DNA from 2 places in the Kitasatospora sp. NPDC059673 genome. Region 1 is predicted to be linked to the other one. Evidence: predicted binding sites of a transcription regulator. Region 1 holds the regulator's gene; the other holds the start of a gene.
The links. The regulator HspR, encoded in region 1, represses chaperone genes until heat shock. The targets are predictions, from matches to a motif close to TTGAGNNNNNNNNNCTCAA.

Region 1 (3,169 bases):
GAAGCCGTGCTGAAGGCCGCCGAAGAGGCTGTCGCGGGCGCGGGTGCCGAGGAGCTGGCCGCCGCCAAGCGCGAGGCCGTTGAACGCACCGCCGACCTTCAGCGTCTCCAGGCGGAGTACCAGAACTACCGCAAGCGGGTCGAGCGCGACCGGGCCACCGTCCGGGAGATCGCGGTCTCCAGCATCGTGGAGTCGCTGATCCCGGTGCTGGACGACATCGGCCGGGCCCGCGAGCACGGCGAGGTGACGGGTGGCTTCAAGTCCGTCGCCGAGTCGCTGGAGACGGTCGTCGCCAAGCTCGGGCTGCAGCAGTTCGGCAAGGAGGGCGAGCCCTTCGACCCGACCATCCACGAGGCGCTGATGCACAGCTACTCGTCGGACGTCACGGAGGACACCTGCGTGCAGATCCTCCAGCCCGGGTACCGGATCGGCGAGCGGATCATCCGCCCGGCGATGGTCGCGGTCGCGGAGCCCCAGCCGGGCACCCAGACCGCCGGCGAACCGGACGGCGACAAGGCTGACGGCTCGTCCGACAGCTGAGTAGAGTCCCTGAGCGCTGCGGAGTCGTACGTCGTCCAGTACGGCGGCCGGCTCCGCAGCGCCGTATTACGGCTCTGCACAACAGCACGCTTCACCAACAGACTTCAGGATTGATTACGGGAGGTGGCGGTCAAAGGCCATGAGCGCTAAGGACTACGTGGAGAAGGACTACTACAAGGTCCTCGGCGTGCCCAAGGACGCCACCGCCGCCGAGATCAAGAAGACCTACCGCAAGCTGGCCCGGGAGTTCCACCCGGATGCCAACAAGGGCGATGCCAAGGCCGAGGAGCGGTTCAAGGACATCTCCGAGGCGTACGACGTGCTCTCCGACGAGAAGCGCCGCAAGGAGTACGACGAGGCACGCTCGCTGTTCGCCGGCGGCGGCTTCCGGCCGGGCGGCGGCGCGGGCGGCGCGGGCGGCTTCGACTTCGGCGACCTGTTCAACGGCGGGGCCGGCGGCAGCGGCGGGCTCGGCGACGTGTTCGGCGGCCTGTTCAACCGCGGCGGCCGGCAGACCGCGCAGCCGCGCCGCGGCGCGGACGTCGAGACCGAGGTCACCCTGAACTTCGAGGAGGCCGTGGACGGCGCGACGGTGCCGCTGCGGATGACCTCCCAGGCCGCCTGCCGGGCCTGCGCCGGCACCGGCGCCAAGACCGGTACCACCCCCCGGGTCTGCCCGACCTGCGTCGGCGCGGGCACCGTCAGCCGGGGCCAGGGCGCGTTCGCGCTCTCCGAGCCCTGCCGGGACTGCAAGGGCCGCGGCATGATCGTCGACGACCCGTGCACCGTCTGCCACGGCAGCGGCCGGGCCTCCTCGGCCCGCACCATGCAGGTCCGGATCCCGGCCGGCGTGCAGGACAACCAGCGCATCCGGCTCAAGGGCAAGGGCGCCCAGGGCGAGCGCGGCGGCCAGCCCGGCGACCTGTACGTCACCGTGCACGTCGACTCGCACCCGGTGTTCGGGCGCAAGGGTGACAACCTCACCGTGACGGTGCCGGTCAGCTTCCCCGAGGCCGCACTCGGCGGCACCATCGAGGTGCCGACCCTGAACGGACCGGCCGTGAAGCTCAAGCTGCCCCCGGGCAGCGCCAACGGCCTGACCATGCGGGCCCGCGGCAAGGGCGCCACCCGCAAGGACGGCACCCGTGGAGATCTGCTGGTCACTGTCGAGGTCGCCGTACCCAAGATCGTCAGCGGCGACGCCCTGAGCGCACTGGAGCAGTACCGCGAGGCCACCGCCTCGGACGACCCGCGAGCCGCCCTGTTCAAGGCGGCGGAGGGAGCGTGAGACCCCGATGAGTCCCCACCCCGACAGCCCGCGCGGCGCCGAGGGCCGGATCGGCGCCGGCATCGGCGAGGGCCTGCCCGGCGCGGGCCGCCGCCCCGCCGGCCCGCCGACGTACATCCTCACCGAGGACACCCCGGTCTACGTGATCTCGGTCGCCGCCGAGCTCTCCGGTCTGCACCCGCAGACCCTGCGCCAGTACGACCGGCTCGGCCTGGTCTGCCCCGACCGCACCGCCGGGCGCGGGCGGCGCTACTCCGCCCGCGACATCCAGCAGCTGCGCGAGGTCCAGCGGCTCTCCCAGGACGAGGGCATCAACCTGGCCGGAATCAAGCGGATCATCGAACTGGAGAACCAGGTCGCCGCGCTGCAGTCCCGGGTCTCCGAGCTGGTCGACGCCCTGGAGGGCGCCGCCGCCACGCTCCAGCAGCGCGAGGCCGCCGTGCACGCCTCCTACCGCCGCGACCTGGTGCCCTACCAGCAGGTCCAGCAGTCCAGCGCGCTGGTGGTCTGGCGTCCCAAGCGCTGAATCCGGCCCTCCGGTCACCGACCGCCGGCACCCCGATCCGACGCGGGGTGCCGGCGGTTCGCGGTTCCGTGAGAGAGTTCCCCTGGATCGAATCCGGAGGGTCGGACCGGGCCGTCCCTCCAGCTCTTCGACAAAAGACTTGCCGCCTGGAATCCTGACAAGGAGGATCCCCGGTGTGATCGAAGCGACGGCGAGGAGCCGCAAATGAGTGGAAAGGCTCCATTCGGCTCCGTGGCGGCGGGGACGACCACGGTCCTGACCGCGGAAGCCCGTGACCTGTACCTGAGGGTGGTCCGGGCCGGCGGGCAGCACCCGCAATCAGCCGCCGACCCGGTGGAAGCGGCGGCATTGGCCGAACTCGTCGGACTCGGACTGCTGGTTCCGGACACCACCGAGGCCGGCCATCTGATCGCAGTCGACCCGACCCAGCTCGCCGCCGGTTTGGCAAATACCTGGCAACGACAGGCTTTGGACCTGCTGTCCCGGACGATTTCCCTGCCGACCGAATTCCACGACCTTTTCCAGGCGTACCACTCGCCCGCCGACCTCGGCGGCTCGATCGAGTACGTCCGCGGGAAGGTGCTCATCAATCAGAAGATCCAGCAGTACGTCGATTCCGGAATGAAGGAGGCGCTCGCCCTCCAGCCCGGTGGCCCCCGCCCGCCGGAATTGCTGGATGCCACCTTCGAGCGCGATCTCAGCAGCCTGAGCCGCGGCACCACGATGCGCACCATCTACCACGCGAGCACCCGCTACCATCAGCCCACCCGCGATTACGTCGCCAAGCTGACCAAGGCCGGCGGGCAGTACCGCAC
Region 2 (3,169 bases), on a different contig from region 1:
GGCTGCCAGGTGTGGAACCCGTCCACCGCGCCCGGCCCGTCGTGGGCCACCGCCACCTTGAAGCCCTCGGCTCCCAGCCGCGCCGCGATCGACTCCGCGATGGTCGGCTCGTCCTCCACGACGAGCACCCGTCGCTGGGTACCCACCGGCCCACTGCTGATCGTCTCTTGCTGGATCTCTGTCACGGTCACGCCACCGCCCCCAGGGCTGCGGGCCGGCCGCCTGTGGGGACAGCGGGCTCCGCGTCGTAGTCGTCTTGTTCCGTCGTGGGCTGTTGCCCCGCCCGCCGGTGCTGCACCTGGCAGCGTACGGACGCCGCACCCGCCCGGGCGGGGCCGACCGGAGGATTCCGGCCGCGCACCGTCATGCTTGGCAGGTCCCCGTTCGGACGGGCACGGGCCAGTACCTTACCCAAAGCACTTGCGACCTGTAACGGTACGTGTGCGAGCGGCATATGCACGGACAGCGGTCTTCACAGGACTTACCCAGACACCTCTCACCTGCCACCCGTATCGTGGGGCCGACGAGGCGTTCGGGAGGCACGATGACCAGCGCGGCACTGCGACGACGGCTGATCCGCCCCGGCCTGCGGGCCGTCCCCACCCCGCGAACGAACCCGTTCGCGCTCGGTTACCTCGCCCTGCTGCTCGGCACCACGCTCTACGCCCGCTTCGGCGACCCCGAGACGGTGCACCGGCTCCAGTCGGTGTCCTCCACCGACGCGCACAACCTGCTCGTCCACCCCGTGGTCTCCCTCATCGGCAGCGGCCTGTGGGTCGCCGGCTCGGTGTGGGCGCCCTACTTCTGGGCCTTCCTCTTCACCGTCGCACCTCTTGAACGGCGGGCCGGGGGACTCCGTGCCCTCGGCGTCTTCGGAGCCGGGCACATCGGGGCGACGCTGCTCTCGCAGGGGGTGGCTGTCGCCACTGTGGCGGGGGGTGCGGCAGGGCCCGATGTGCTGGACGCGATGGACATCGGGGTCAGTTACGGAGTGCTGGCCTCTCTCGGCGGGCTGGCCGGGCTGCTGCCGCGGCCGGGGCGGGCCCTCGCGCTGGGGGCGGGGCTGGCGTTGATCGGACACCAGTTGCTGTCCGACCCCGATCTGGTGACTTCGGTCGGGCACCCCGCCGCGTTGCTGCTCGGAGTCGGGCTGTGGCCGTGGCTGAGGCGGGGCCGGGGGCCGCGCGGGCCGGAGCGGGCCAGGGCCTGGAAGGCCGCGACTGCTGCTTCGTAGCAGGTCATTGAGGGTGCTGCGATCCTCCGGGGGAGTTTCTCTCGGAGTGAACAGCCAGCGGGGAACAATTGAGGTGTCGCAAACCTTAGTCAGGTCAGCTCAACTTCACTGACTGGGGAGAGATCATGGCATCGACGTCCGTTCCGCTCACTCTGCCCGTGCTGCCCCTCGACGACGAGGTGGTGCTCCCTGGCATGGTGGTTCCGCTGGAGCTTTCGGATCCGGAGGTGAGGGCCGCCGTGGAGGCGGCCAGGGCGGGGAGCAACGGGGGGAAGCCGCAGGTCCTGCTGGTGCCGCGGCTGGACGGGTCGTACGCGGCGGTGGGAGCGCTGGCGACGGTCGAGCAGGTCGGGCGGCTGGCGGACGGGGATCCGGCGGCGCTGGTGCGGGCCGTGCGCCGGGTGCGGATCGGCCGGGGGACGACCGGGCCGGGGGCGGCGCTGTGGGTGGAGACCACGCCGTTCCAGGAGTCGGACGCCGGGCTGCCGGTGGCGGGCCGCGCGGCCGAGCTGGTCAAGGAGTACAAGGCGCTGTCCACCAAGTGGCTGCGCAAGCGCGGAGCGTGGCAGATCGTCGACCGGGTGGCCGCGATCGAGGACATCGGCGAGCTCGCGGACAACATCGGGTACGCGCCGTTCGCCACCGCCGAGCAGAAGCTGAAGGTGCTGCTTGAGGCCGACCGTCCGGCCCGGCTGGAGTACGCGCTGGGGCTGCTGCGCGAGCACCTCGCGGAGGAGGAGGTCAACGACACCATCCGCAAGGACGTCGAGGAGGGCGTCGCCAAGCAGCAGAAGGAGTTCCTGCTGCGCCGCCAGCTGGAGGCCGTCCGCAAGGAGCTGGCGGAGCTGAACGGTGAGGCAGGTTCGGAGGAGGACGACTACCGGGCGCGGGTGGAGGCGGCGGAGCTGCCGGAGAAGGTGCGGGAGGCGGCGCTCAAGGAGGTCGACAAGCTGGAGCGTTCCAGTGACCAGTCGCCCGAGGGCTCGTGGATCCGCACCTGGCTGGACACCGTGCTGGAGCTGCCGTGGAACGAGCGCTCCGAGGATTCGTACGACCTGCCCGGTGCGCGGGCCGTGCTGGACGCCGACCACAACGGGCTGGCGGACGTGAAGGACCGGATCGTCGAGTACCTGGCGGTGCGCAAGCGCCGGGCCGAGCAGGGCCTCGGGCAGATCGGCGGCCGGCGCGGGGGAGCGGTGCTGGCCCTGGTCGGCCCTCCGGGGACGGGAAAGACCTCGCTCGGCGAATCCGTGGCGAAGGCGATGGGCCGGTCGTTCGTCCGGGTGGCCCTCGGCGGCGTCCGGGACGAGGCGGAGATCCGCGGCCACCGGCGGACGTACGTGGGCTCGATCCCCGGCCGGATCGTCCGGGCGATCAAGGAGGCCGGGACGATGAACCCGGTGGTGCTGCTGGACGAGATCGACAAGGTCGGCTCGGACTACCGGGGCGACCCGGCGGCGGCGCTGCTGGAGGTGCTGGACCCGGCGCAGAACCACACCTTCCGGGACCACTACCTGGAGGTCGAGCTCGACCTGTCCGACGTGGTGTTCCTGGCCACCGCCAATGTGCTGGAGGCGATCCCGGAGCCGCTGCTGGACCGGATGGACCTGGTCCGGCTGGACGGCTACACCGAGGACGAGAAGGTCGCCATCGCCCGCGACCACCTGCTGCCCCGCCAGCTCGCCAAGGCGGGCCTGGGCGCGGAGCAGCTGACGGTGGAAGAGGAGGCGCTGCGCCGGCTCGCCGCCGAGTACACCCGGGAGGCGGGCGTCCGGAACCTGGAGCGGTCGATCGCGCGGATCCTGCGCAAGGTCGCGGCGCAGATCGAGCTGGGCGAGCGCGAACTGCCCGCCGCGATCGGCCCGGACGACCTGCGCGAGCTGCTGGGCCGGCCGCACCACGTGCCGGAGTCGGCGCAGGAGCCGGCCGAGCGGC

Region 2: lon (endopeptidase La) is a predicted target of HspR. The motif match lies at 1,319-1,337, and genes of this name have one in related genera.

What each region holds. Positions count from the first base shown of each region.
Region 1 covers NZ_JBHWEN010000021.1:12,079-15,247, reverse strand. Annotated here, with positions in the region: gene grpE (nucleotide exchange factor GrpE) at 1-540, shown strand, start outside; gene dnaJ (molecular chaperone DnaJ) at 680-1,828, shown strand; gene ACFV18_RS23410 (heat shock protein transcriptional repressor HspR) at 1,836-2,354, shown strand; gene ACFV18_RS23405 (helix-turn-helix domain-containing protein) at 2,559-3,169, shown strand, end outside.
Region 2 covers NZ_JBHWEN010000008.1:197,738-200,906, reverse strand. Annotated here, with positions in the region: gene ACFV18_RS12730 (response regulator transcription factor) at 1-185, opposite strand, end outside; gene ACFV18_RS12725 (rhomboid-like protein) at 545-1,234, shown strand; gene lon (endopeptidase La) at 1,360-3,169, shown strand, end outside.